DNA from 3 places in the Exiguobacterium sp. s125 genome. Region 1 is predicted to be linked to each of the others. Evidence: riboswitches for the same ligand, from Rfam matches in the RefSeq annotation. Region 1 holds a riboswitch; each other region holds the start of a gene.
What was found. A riboswitch is a leader RNA that binds a small molecule or an ion and turns the genes downstream of it on or off. The one in region 1 is predicted to bind S-adenosylmethionine.

Region 1 (4,401 bases):
GAGCAACGTTTCGGCAGAGGGACGACCCGTCTGTTCGCCGATCAGTTGACCGGATGCGTCGACATGGACGAAGTCGTCCGGTGTATCCTGCCGTTTGTCCTTCCCGCTTGCCGTCACGAGAAATTCAGTCGGTTGATCGGCTGTCCGGATGGCGAGATTGCCGCTTGTGCCGGGGAACCAGTCGCGTGCTGCAAGTTCCTGTTTGACGGCACGTAATTCTTCATATCGTTTTAAGAAGGTCATGTGTACACCACCTTTGTCTGCAGATGATTCAATATGTCATGAAAGTTTTCAAACGGCGTATACGGGATGCCGTGCTGTTCACATAGCGTGATCAGATAATCCCGTGCATAAACGTGATCCGCCTGCTTAGCCAGTTCAAAATCTGTTACGGAGTCGCCGATCGCGATGATCGTGTCACCGTTCTGCTTCAGCTTCCGGGCGATCGAGGTTTTGCAACAGCCGCATTGATTTGTACAGGTCGCGTCGCAGGCATGCGGCCATTCGATTCGAACCGTCTCCTGGCTGAAGTCACTGCCGTTGCAATAAATCGCTTCGTCCGTCAGTACATCCGCAAGAATCGGCTGGACAAAAAAGTCGATCCCGCCGCTGACGATGGAAAAATCAATCTCGTTTGATTTGGCAAAAGCGAGTAAGGTGTCGAAGCCGGGACGAATGACCGCCCGTGTCATCAAGAAATCAATGTAGTCCTGTTTTTGACTGGACGGAAGCAGCTGAAACATCTGTCCGACGCCGGACTGAATCGAGAGCGACCGGTCGAGCACACCTTGTTTTAACGGTTCAAATTTTTCCGGCGGAGCGAACTCCTGCATCAAGGCGATGATATTATCGTGCTCCGTTACTGTTCCGTCAAAGTCACATAAAATCCGGATCGTCATTTCGTGATCCCCCAAGCATCGAGAGCGACACGTAATTCCTCGTGCCGGTGGGCGGCACTTGTCAGTGATTCGCCGGCCAGTGCTGCGCCCAGTGCCTGGCGGAAAGCGATGACTCCGGCCGCAGCACCTTGCGGATGACCGTGGACACCGCCTCCGGCATTGATGACGGAATCGACGCCGAAATCACGAACAAGCTGGGCGACGAGACCCGGGTGGATTCCGGCGGACGGGACCGGGAGAATTGTTTTGGTCTCACCGATTCGGGTCGCTTCAACGGCAATCCCGCGGGCCAAGTCTTTGGCGAGGGCGACATTCCCATACGGCGACGGGAACAGTGTCAAGTCGGCACCGGCAATCCGCGGCAACGTTCCGAGCAGGACCGGGGCGGCAATCCCGTACTCGGGACTGGCGATCAAGGCACCGCTCAACGCCGGATGATTAAAGATCGGGACCGGGATTTCCGGATCGGCTGCCAGTTCCCGCAAGACATCAAGCCCGTATGTAAACGTGTTGAGCAGGAGGGCTGTCGCTCCGGCTTCGACCAGTCGTTTCGCCTGCTCTTTCAAGCGGAAGACCGGACCACTCAATGTAATCGCATAAAGGGCCCGTTTACCGGTCCGTTCATAGTGTGCATCGAGGACTTCCCGTCCAATCCGCGCCCGGTCGAGTGCCGGTGTCAGCGGATTGTCGTATAAGATTTCGTCATCCTTGACGAGATCAATCCCGCCGGCGAGCTGGGCTTCCAGTTGTTCCCGTAAAAAAACGAGATCCCGTCCGATGACGCCTTTGAAGATGCTCATCAACAGGGGGCGGTCATGGACTTGGATCAATTGGCGGACGCCCTCAATGCCGAATTTAGCACCGGGGAAATCCAGTGTGAACGAAGCGGGAAGCTGAAGATCCGTCAGTTTGATTTGACCGTCGAGTGACAGCTTGCCGAAGACGGTCGTCAAAATCGCCGAAAAGTCCCGTGAGACGTTGTGTTCCGGATAACGGATCGTGACATACCCTTTACCGTCGTGTTCTTCCGTATGGACGACTTGTCCTTTAAAGGATTCAAGCTGTTGTTGTTCCAAGTGATTCAAATCGGTCCATGAGCCGACCGTCAGACCGAGGGCGATTTGCTCTGCCCGTTTTGGTAACTGATCGGTCACGCCGAGTTGGTAAGTTGCGGTAATGTACACCATGATCGTCGTCTCTCCCTTGTTAAAAAATACAAAAATGGTCCCTCGTCAATGACAAGAGACCATGAAAAATTGCGCGTGGACTCTTATCTGTCAGCGTGTTAGCTGCAAGAATTAGCACCGTGCCAACTGGTCGGTTGCTGCGACATCATAGGGCTCGTCCCTCCGTCTGCTCTTGATAAGAATTGGATGAAATTGTGAAATCTAATTGCAATTTTTACATGAGATGGACGTGATGTCAAATAATTTTTTGAAAATTTATTTTTTTTGAAATCAGCTTCTATAGATGGCGGTCTTTTAAATGGTTTTTCACTAAAAATTGGAATTGACAGATGATTTAAGACGGGCGTAATATTCGAATCAACATCGAACACAACAACCACATATGACTCTTATCGTGAGTTGGCAGAGGGAATTGGCCCGAAGACGCCGCAGCAACCGACCATCCGGCACGGTGCTACATCCAACAGACATTCGTCTGAGAGATAAGAGGACGGATGATACCCCGCGCCTCTTTTCTATGACGAAAAGCGGCGTTTTTTTGTGTAGAAATGAAGGGGGAAGCAAGATGGCATATCAAGCATTTACAGAACAGGACGCCATTAAACGTGTCCGGGAACTCGGACTCATCGGACAGGAAGAAGCGACGGCAGAAGAAATCGGCGACGGGAACTTGAACTTAGTCTTTCGGATTCAGGCAGGGAAAGAACGTTTGATCTTGAAGCAGGCATTACCTTATGCAAAAGTCGTCGGGGAAAGCTGGCCCTTGTCACTCGAGCGGGCCTGGATCGAACAGTTGGCACTGAAGGAATTCGCAAAATACGCGACGCCATTCGTTCCACGGGTCTTTCATGCGAGTCATGAAGAAGCGTATACAGTGATGGAGGACTTGTCGCACCTGCAAATCGTTCGGACGGGATTGCTCGCAGGCGAAACCTACCCGCTCCTTGCTGAGCATGTCGGTTCATACTTGGCACGGACGTTATTTTTCACGTCAGATTTTGCGCTCGGTCCGGTCGGAAAAAAACAGGTCGCACGTGACTATTACAACCCGGATTTATGCGACATTACGGAAAAGTTAATCTTTACGGATCCGTTCTGCGACGCGGAAACAAACAATATCGAGAGCGGATTGGAAACAGACGTACAGCAGCTCTGGCAGGACGAAAAACTGAAGCGGGAAGTGGCGAAGCTCGAAACGTTGTTCATCACGAAAGGGGAGGCCTTATTACACGGAGACTTACATACAGGAAGCATTTTTGCTTCGGCGGGCGAAACGAAAATCATCGATCCGGAGTTCGCTTTTTACGGACCGTTCGGGTTTGATGTCGGTCAGTTCATTGCCCACCTCTGCTTTGCGGCGTATCCGAACTATGCTGAGTTGCGGGAGAAGCGGGTGAAGGATATCGATACGTTCTGGCTGACGTTTGCTTCGACGTTCACGGCACTGTGGGAACGGGAAGCCGTCGAACCTTTCCGGACGGTACCCGGGCTTGTCGATGATGTCCTCAGTACAATTCTCCAAGACGCGCTCGGTTTCGCCGGTTGTGAACTGATCCGGCGGACGATTGGTTTGGCACCGGTCGCTGATTTGGAACAAATTCCGGATGCTGCGACGCGCCTTGAACGGAAACGTCATGCGTTACGCCTCGGGACGGCATTGATTAAACGGCGCGGCGAATGTAAGACGTTTACCGATCTCCGGAATTTTGACGTGACGGAGGAATTGAGCCGATGAGCGAGTTTATCCGTAGTGTCATCTATGAGCGGGCGTGCTTAAAGATCCTTGATCAGACCCGTCTCCCGCAAGAAGAACGGTACGAAGTCATTCATGATTTGGCGCAAGCGGTTGAGGCGATTAAACAACTTCGTGTCCGTGGAGCGCCGGCAATCAGTCTGTTCGGTGGATTCGTCCTCGTGCAGGAAGCGTTCCGGACGACGGGATCGCTTGACGAGGTCAAACAAAAACTGTTGACGGTATCGGCGGAGTTACTGGCGACCCGGCCGACCGCCGTCAATTTGCGGAACGTACTCGATGCGCTCAATCAGCTTATCCTTTCGAGCACAACGCTCGAGGAACTGCCGAAACGTCTGGAACAAAAAGTAATTGCCCTTTATGAAGCCGATGCCAAGACGTCACGGCAAATCGGTGTGCATGCGTTGGAGCTGTTTCAAGCGGGAGACCGGGTGTTGACGATTTGTAACGCCGGATCGATTGCGACAGCGGCGTACGGGACGGCACTGGCCCCGTTTTATCTTGCGAAGGAACAAGGCATCCCGTTATCCGTCTATGCGTCGGAAACCCGGCCTTTGTTGCA
Region 2 (4,401 bases), on a different contig from region 1:
ACGTCACCCCTTCGAATTCCCGTTCATATACGTAAAGATAAGGATCCTGAATCGCCAAATCACGATACACGCCATATACCATGACAGGATGTTCTTTTCGTAATTGAATCAACTCCCGGTAAAACGCGAGAACCGATTGCGGATCCTGTTCAGCTGCCTGCACGTTGATTGTTTTATAGTTCGGATTGACCGTCATCCATGGTGTCCCTGTCGTAAATCCGCCTGCCCGGCTATCATCCCATTGCATCGGTGTCCGCGAATTATCCCGCGCCCGTAGCTGCATCGATGACAAGACAGTGCCGCTCGGCTCTCCCGCTGCGACGCGCTCCTCGTAACGATTACGGAAGGCGACGTCTTGGTACAGAGAAGCATCCGAGAAACGAATACCCGTCATCCCGATTTCTTCTCCTTGATAGACATACGGGATACCCGGTAACGTGTGTAGCATCAAGCCGAGTAACTTGGCGCTCTCGACACGATAGCACTCGCTACCGAAGCGCGTGACTTGTCTTGTATGATCGTGATTATTCAAAAATTGTGAAGTGACGCCTTTCGGGTACAGCGCATCATACCACCGTTTTTGAATCTGTTTATACCGCAACAGGTCCATTTCTTCCATGTCATCGGCGACTTCGAAATGAAACAACGTCTGTAACTCCTGACGTTCTTCACTAACATATAACAGCCCGTCATCGGGACCGACAAACGGAATCTCCCCGACCGTAAACAATTTTTTCCCCGCAAGAACTTCCTGATGCATCTCCTGTAAAAATTCATGGACTCCCGGTTGATTGCCTAAGTAGGACAAGTCAAACGGATCCTCCACATCGTCAAACGCCGCTCGTTTTTTAATCAAGTTAATGACATCCATCCGGAAACCATCGATGCCTCGGTCGATCCACCATCGCATCATCGCGTAGACAGCTTGACGGACGGCAGGCTGTTCCCAGTTCAAATCAGGTTGTTCTGAGGCAAACGAATGAAAATAGTACTGTTGCCGTCCTTCATCCCACGTCCAGGGACTCGGCGCAAAATACGACCGCCAATTGTTTGGTGGTGTTCCTTTTTCCCCGTCATGCCAAATGTACCAATCTGACTTATCATTCGTTTGATCACGGCGCGACTCCTCAAACCAGTGATGTTGATGACTTGTATGATTGACGACAAGATCGAGAATGATTTTTAAGCCGCGCGCATGCGCCGATTCAATCATCTGGTCCAAATCTGCCATCGTGCCGGCTTTCTCCATGATGCCGTAATAGTCAGCGATGTCGTAACCGTTGTCGATATCAGGTGATGTATAACAGGGGTTAAGCCAAATGACATCCACCCCGAGTGAGGCGATGTAGTCGAGCTTTTCGATCACGCCCCGCAAGTCCCCCATCCCGTCTCCATTCGAGTCGTTAAAACTCCGCCAGTACACTTGATAAACGACGGCTTCTTTCCACCAGGTCCGATTCATCTTTTCCATCTCCCGTCTAGTAGTCGATCGATTACTTGTCTAGTGTATCAAGAACATCGTCTGAAATTGGAATGTTCTTCTAATTTTTAAGGAATTTTAAAAAACCTCTTTCATTTTGACTGAAAATTCGCTATTCTTGACGACAATACCTGAAGGAGGAACAGAGATGAAACATTTCGCCCCATCGATCGCCATCGATCGCTTGCCCAATCCCGTCTTCGCAGAACTTGCCCAACGGATCGGTTCCGTCAAAGCCGCAGGACACGACGTCATCACGCTTGGTCAAGGAACGCCGGACCAAACGACACCCGTACATATTCTCGATGCTTTAAAACAAGCCATCGATGATGCAAGTAATCTCCAGTACCCCCCGTTTCGCGGACATGATTTCTTAAAACAGGCCGTCGCTAATTTTTATGAATCAGAATTTGGCGTGTCGGTTGATCCGGCGACAGAAGTCGCGATTTTACTCGGAAGCAAGGCCGGCATCGTCGCCCTTCCGCAGACGATCGTCAATCCCGGTGAAGGGGTCATCGTCCCAGATCCCGGTTACCCGGATTACTTGTCGGGCGCAGCACTTGCCGGTGCGTATCCGATCACGCTTCCGCTTCTCGCTGAAAATAGCTTTTTGCCTGACTATGACCTCCTCGATTCGCTCGACGTCGAACGGGCCCGGATGTTGTTCCTCAACTATCCGAGTAATCCGACCGGTGCGACAGCGACGGCAGCGGCTTTTGAACAGACGGTCGCTTTCGCTGATGCACATGACATTTGTGTGGTTCACGACTTAGCGTACGGCGGGATCAGTTTCGATGGTCCGACGCGGAGTTTCCTCCAGACGGAAGGCGCTAAGAATGTCGGGATTGAGTTATTTTCGCTCTCTAAACGGTTTAACATGTCCGGCTTCCGGATTGCCTTTGCAATCGGTAATCCGTCTGTCATCGCGAGCATCGAAACATACCAGGAACACCTTTACGTCAGTGCCTTCACACCGATCCAGCATGCAGCGACGGTCGCGCTTTCAAGCGACCAGACATGTGTCCGTGAACTGAGCGCCTTGTATGAGACGCGACGCGATGCGTTGTTCGGTGCATTAAACGAAATCGGCTGGGACGGACCGGTTCCGGGTGGTTCGTTCTTCGTCTGGCTCCCTGTTCCGTCCGGCTTCACGTCACAAAGCTTCACCGATCACCTGCTCGACGAAGCGCACGTCGCCGTGACACCGGGTCATTTCTTTGGTACATACGGTGAAGGTTACGTCCGGATCAGTCTGATTGCCGATGTCGACCGACTCGTCGAGGCTGTCAAACGAATCGGGACCCTTCAGCTCTTCCAAACCGCCGTTGCCGAATAATTCTGAAAAAACGTTTGACAGATGGGAATCATTTCCGTTAAAGTAAATCCCAACAGCATAGCTACTTATCGAGAGCGACCGAGGGATTAGGCCCAACGACGTCCGGCAACCACCAGTAATGGAACGGTGCCACATCCTACAGAACTTCTTTTGTTCTGAGAGATAAGTTACGAAATTCTACACTTCGTCGCTTTTTTCTGGTTGCTCTCTAACTGGAAAAAAGCGATTTTTTTGTATCGGGAGGGAAACATTATGATTGAGTTCGCACACATCACAAAACAATTTGTCCGTGACCGTACACCGATTTTTGCATTAAACGATGTCAACTTAACGATTGAACAAGGGGAAATTTTCGGCATCATCGGTGAATCCGGCGCCGGAAAAAGTACACTCTTACGGTTGATTAACGGACTCGAGACACCGACGAGCGGTACGGTCATAGTAGACGGAGCCAATCTATCACGTGTCTCCAAAACGTCTCTCCGCAAACTCCGTCTCCGGGTCGGTATGATCTTTCAACACTTTCAACTGATTCAGTCCCGCACCGTTGCCGACAATATCGCGTTCGCCTTAAAGGCTGCCGGTGTCAAACGGCGTGAGTTCCCGAAACGGATTCAAGAATTAACGGCACTCGTCGGACTCGAAGGATTCGAGACGAACTATCCGAGCCAACTCAGTGGTGGACAAAAACAACGCGTCGGCATCGCACGAGCGCTCGCCAACAATCCAAACATCTTACTCTGTGACGAAGCGACATCAGCGCTCGATCCGGTGACGACGCTCCAGATTCTCGATTTACTGAAAGATTTGAACGCCCGGCTCGGTTTGACGATCATCCTCATCACCCACGAAATCGATGTCGTCAAACAAATTTGTCACCGCGTTGCCGTCATGGCGCACGGTGAAGTCGTCGAAGTCGCTTCGACTTACGCCATATTTAGTCAAGCCGAACATCCGGTCACAAAACATTACGTCGATACGGCACTCCAAATCGAATTGCCGGAACGGATTTTACGGACGACACCCGGCAAAGTCATTCGACTTCAGTTCACGGGTGAAAAAACAGGTGAGAGTACCTTATCTGAAGCCATCAAACAATTCGATATCGCAGTCAGCATCCTGCATGGGAAGGTCGACTACATTCAGGACGTCGCGTTTGGCGTCTTAATCGTCAGTTTGACGGGACCGACACTGCACGTGAATCGTGCCTTAACCTGGCTCGAGGGACAGTTGCACGCAATCGAGGTGATTCAAGATGTCGCTTGACCGGTTTACGACAATGCTTCCCGACTTAACGAAAGCACTCGGAGAGACGGCCTTTATGGTCGGCATTTCACTCGCCTTTGCCATCATCATCGGAATTCCACTCGGGATTTTATTATTCATCACCGACCGCGGACTCTTTTTCCAAAACGTTTTCATTCGAACGACGTTGGACTTCGCCATCAACATCGTCCGCTCGTTACCATTCATCATCCTACTCGTTGCTTTGATTCCATTGACGCAACTCATCACGAAGACGACGATCGGTCCCGCCGCCGCCTCGGTCAGCTTGAGCGTCGCCGCGATTCCGTTTCTCGCCCGA
Region 3 (4,401 bases), on a different contig from region 1:
AAATCCATGGAGCCGTTGAAGATAGATTTGATCGCCACCCATTTTCCGGCAAATCTCTAACGTATATTTTACGTCCGCGAATTGATCGTCCGGTGCATAAAAACAAGCGAGGTTGACTCGTGGTAATTTCTTCCGCTCTTCATCATGTAGGACGATTTCTTCTTCAATCTCCCGGTACTGTGCATATGTCAACTCTCCGAGACGTGCCGTATCTTCACTATTTTGACCAAACGGCAACATCCCGAGTGGCGCATCCGGTCGAAAACGATCGAATGCACTTGCAAATACTTGTTTGACGCCACCGAGTTGTTTTGAATTATGCCAATCAAATAGTGGCGAAATATACGACAAACTCGCAATCGGCAATTCATATTCCTGCAGTAGCCGGTTGACGACGAGTGCGCCCATGCTGCAGGCGATGATGTGAATCGGTAACTTTCGTTTTCCGGCTTCTCGTAAAGCATCCTTCAGCAGTTGTTGATGTTCCTCAAGCGATATCCGGCGCGGAGCATCTACACGTAACACTTCATAATCCTTTTCAAGGACTCGAATTAATGCATCGCTCGGCGTCGCTCGCAGTTGAAGGGGATAGACGAGTACGATAATTCCTGTTGCTTGATCTTCCACAAACTCACCTCTTCATACAAGTATCTCTGTATTATAACGTTTACATCTTGATGTCAAAAACCATCTTAAGTCGGATTTTCATTCATATATACGCTTTAAGCGTGTCACAGGTTCCACTTGACCGAAAATTTCTTCAGTCGTTTCACTTTCTTCTTTAAAACCGAAAGAGACTAGAAACTGGCGCGCTTTATAGTTTCTTGATTCAACGTAGACTTCAATTGGGGAAGCACCTTGGTGTTCAAGTTCACGAATCAACTTTCGCCCAATCCCATTTTGTTGATATTTCGGTAGTACGTACAAGCGAACGATTTCCCACGTGCCGTCAACATCGATTGCATGGATGAAACCGACGATTTCTTCCTCGATAATGGCGACATTGAAATATTCTCCCCGCGCTTCCTCCGCCGTCCGAATTGCTCGAACGACTTCTTCTTGCGGATACGCCTCTTGTACGAAATGGGCTTTCGAGCTTTCCGAGTAAATCTCTTCATACGTATCCATCCAAGAGGTAATGGCAATATCATGAATGCGTGCCGCATCAGTAGGAATTGCTTCGCGTATCTCCATATCGGACTCCCCCTTTTTTCCGTTTACCGGTACATGTTCTTTTACCCTTTTCTAGAAAAATCATTCGTTTCCCTGCAAAGTTCGAGACAAACAAAAAAAGTTCAGAAACAAACTCATGCGAGTCTGCTTCTGAACTGAAAATTAAGCGAATCGTTTCGCTTGTTCTTCAAGAATTGCTGCTTTATCTGTTTGCTCCCATGGTAATTCGATATCTGTACGACCGAAATGACCATAAGCTGCTGTCTGACGATAAATCGGACGGCGAAGATCAAGCATCTTGATGATCCCTGCTGGGCGAAGATCGAAATTTTCGGCAACGAGTTCGACGAGTTGTGCTTCTGGAAGTTTACCTGTTCCAAACGTATCAACTGCAATCGATACTGGGTGCGCGACACCAATCGCATACGCAAGTTGAACTTCTGCTTTATCTGCAAGACCAGAAGCTACGAGGTTTTTCGCGACGTAACGTGCTGCATATGCTGCAGAACGGTCAACTTTTGTTGGATCTTTACCAGAGAATGCGCCGCCGCCATGACGTGCATAGCCACCATACGTATCAACGATGATTTTACGTCCAGTTAATCCTGCATCACCTTGTGGTCCACCGATGACGAAGCGACCTGTCGGGTTAATGAAGAACTTTGTTTCCGCATCGATGTATTCTGATGGAATCACAGGTGCGATGACATGCTCTTTCAGGTCTGCTTGGATTTGCTCAAGCGTCACTTCTTCTGCATGTTGTGTTGAGATGACGATTGTATCGACACGAACCGGTTCGTTGTTCTCATTGTATTCTACAGTTACTTGCGTCTTACCATCCGGACGGAGGTAGTCAAGTTGTCCAGTTTTACGGACTTCTGCGAGACGACGAGCAAGTTTGTGTGAAAGTGAGATCGGAAGTGGCATCAATTCAGGCGTTTCTTTCGTTGCATAACCGAACATGAGACCTTGGTCCCCTGCACCGATTGCATCGATTTCTTCATCTGACATGTTACCTTCGCGTGCTTCAAGCGCTTGGTCAACACCGAGAGCGATATCTGCTGATTGCTCATCGATTGAAGTCAATACAGCACAAGTGTCTGCATCGAAACCATATTTAGCGCGTGTATAGCCAATCTCACGAATTGTTTCGCGAACGACTTTCGGGATATCGACATAAGTCGATGTCGTGATTTCACCTGCGACGAGGACAAGTCCTGTCGTGACAGATGTTTCAGCAGCGACACGAGCATTCGGATCGGCTGCGAGGATTGCATCTAAGATAGAATCCGAGATTTGGTCACAGATTTTATCCGGGTGACCTTCAGTAACTGACTCCGACGTAAATAGTCGGCGATTAAGGTTTGTCATGTTTGACCCTCCCAAAAAAGAATTTGACGGTGTACTCATTTCCCCTAGTTGAGTGGGACGGTAAAATGAAAAAAACCTCTCCATGTCCAAAAAATGGTCAGGGAAAGGTTGTGCGTTCTTCCTTTACCCTCTTATCGTTCGAAGTGTTTACTTCGCTTCAGGAGAGCACCTTTTCCTTCATTAATAGAATTCTTAATGTAGGACGGTTGCCGGGTTTCTTCGGGCCTTGTTCCCTCCACCTGCTCAGAATAAGAGTATCCGTTACGAATTACATGATATAAAGTTGTGACCACTCTGTCAAGCTACGTTTTAATTTCTAGTCGAAACTTTCCCGAAGAGATGTTAAACTGTTAATGCTGAAAGCGTTTCCAAATAAATAGAAATCAGCGCTAAAAAAGGATTGCTCATCCTTTAGTATGTCATATATAATAAATGTGTCATACTAAATGTCAGAGCTAAACCAACGTAGGGGAAAGGTGGGGTCAGGATGCCGATGACGGTCCTGAATATCGAAGAGCTACTCAAGAAGGAGCATGTGTTCAAACAACTATCTGTTGCTGAGCTAGTCGAACATGCAATTCGTAACGAAGAAGGGGTTCTTGCTGAAAATGGCGCTCTGTCTGTAGAAACGGGGAAATTTACAGGTCGTTCACCTAAAGACAAGTTCATTGTTCGCGATCAGTCATGCGAGTCACATATCGATTGGGGCCATGTCAATCAACCGATGGAAGCAGACAACTTCGCGCAACTTTTACAAAAAGTTCTTCGCTACATGAATGAAGCAGATCAGCTCTACTACACAGAAGCTGCTGCTGGTGCAGACACTCATTTTACCCTTCCGGTTCGGATCGTGACACAATATGCTTGGCATAATTTGTTTGCAAAACAACTATTTTTGCGTGAATATCCGACAGAAGCTGCTTTTGAGCCTTTCACGGTTATTTATGCGCCTCACTTCAAAGCAGATCCGAAAGTCGATGGAACGAATTCCGAAACGTTCATCGCCATGTCATTCGAACATCGGATTGTCTTAATCGGTGGAACAGAATATGCGGGCGAAATCAAAAAATCGATTTTCTCTGTCATGAACTACCTTTTACCTCAACGAGACGTCTTATCGATGCATTGCTCGGCTAACGTCGGTCATGAGGGTGACGTCGCCTTATTCTTCGGATTATCCGGTACTGGTAAGACCACACTGTCTGCTGACGACAGTCGTCAATTGATTGGTGACGATGAGCACGGGTGGTCCAACGACGGCGTCTTCAATATCGAAGGTGGCTGTTACGCAAAAACGGTCAACCTATCGCGCGAAAAAGAACCACAAATCTTTGATGCGATTCGGTTTGGCACTGTCCTTGAAAACGTCGTCCTCGATGATGCACGAATTCCTGACTATGATGATACGTCAAAAACGGAAAACACACGGGCCGCTTATCCGATTACAGCGATTGATAATATTGCAGTACCATCACGCGCCGGACATCCGAAAACGATTGTCTTTTTAACAGCTGATGCTTACGGCGTCCTGCCGCCAATCAGTAAGTTGACGAAGGAGCAAGCGATGTATCACTTCTTATCCGGGTATACATCGAAGTTAGCCGGGACAGAGCGTGGCGTAACAGAACCGGAAGCGACATTCTCGACATGCTTCGGTTCACCCTTCTTACCGCTCATTCCTGAAAAATATGCAACGATGCTCGGTGAGCTCATCGACCGGCACGGTGTCACGGTTTACCTCGTCAATACAGGCTGGACGGGTGGCGCATATGGGACGGGAAGTCGGATGAAGCTTGCATATACACGGACGATGGTCAATGCAGCTGTCAACGGCACACTCGCTGATATCCCGACGGA

Region 2: it holds a riboswitch for S-adenosylmethionine, as region 1 does, so the genes downstream of both, KNQ05_RS00505 (methionine ABC transporter ATP-binding protein) here and mtnK (S-methyl-5-thioribose kinase) in region 1, are expected to answer to the same signal.
Region 3: it holds a riboswitch for S-adenosylmethionine, as region 1 does, so the genes downstream of both, metK (methionine adenosyltransferase) here and mtnK (S-methyl-5-thioribose kinase) in region 1, are expected to answer to the same signal.

Annotation. Positions count from the first base shown of each region.
Region 1 covers NZ_JACSMI010000005.1:15,349-19,749, reverse strand. Annotated here, with positions in the region: gene KNQ05_RS12100 (methylthioribulose 1-phosphate dehydratase) at 1-243, opposite strand, end outside; gene KNQ05_RS12095 (2-hydroxy-3-keto-5-methylthiopentenyl-1-phosphate phosphatase) at 240-899, opposite strand; gene KNQ05_RS12090 (2,3-diketo-5-methylthiopentyl-1-phosphate enolase) at 896-2,086, opposite strand; SAM riboswitch class I at 2,167-2,268, opposite strand; SAM riboswitch class I at 2,473-2,575, shown strand; gene mtnK (S-methyl-5-thioribose kinase) at 2,652-3,821, shown strand; gene mtnA (S-methyl-5-thioribose-1-phosphate isomerase) at 3,818-4,401, shown strand, end outside.
Region 2 covers NZ_JACSMI010000001.1:111,523-115,923, reverse strand. Annotated here, with positions in the region: gene KNQ05_RS00515 (alpha-glucosidase) at 1-1,462, opposite strand, end outside; gene KNQ05_RS00510 (aminotransferase class I/II-fold pyridoxal phosphate-dependent enzyme) at 1,629-2,816, shown strand; SAM riboswitch class I at 2,879-2,985, shown strand; gene KNQ05_RS00505 (methionine ABC transporter ATP-binding protein) at 3,069-4,082, shown strand; gene KNQ05_RS00500 (methionine ABC transporter permease) at 4,072-4,401, shown strand, end outside.
Region 3 covers NZ_JACSMI010000001.1:357,559-361,959, reverse strand. Annotated here, with positions in the region: gene KNQ05_RS01740 (alpha/beta fold hydrolase) at 1-627, opposite strand, end outside; gene KNQ05_RS01735 (GNAT family N-acetyltransferase) at 706-1,194, opposite strand; gene metK (methionine adenosyltransferase) at 1,336-2,544, opposite strand; SAM riboswitch class I at 2,673-2,799, opposite strand; gene pckA (phosphoenolpyruvate carboxykinase (ATP)) at 3,032-4,401, shown strand, end outside.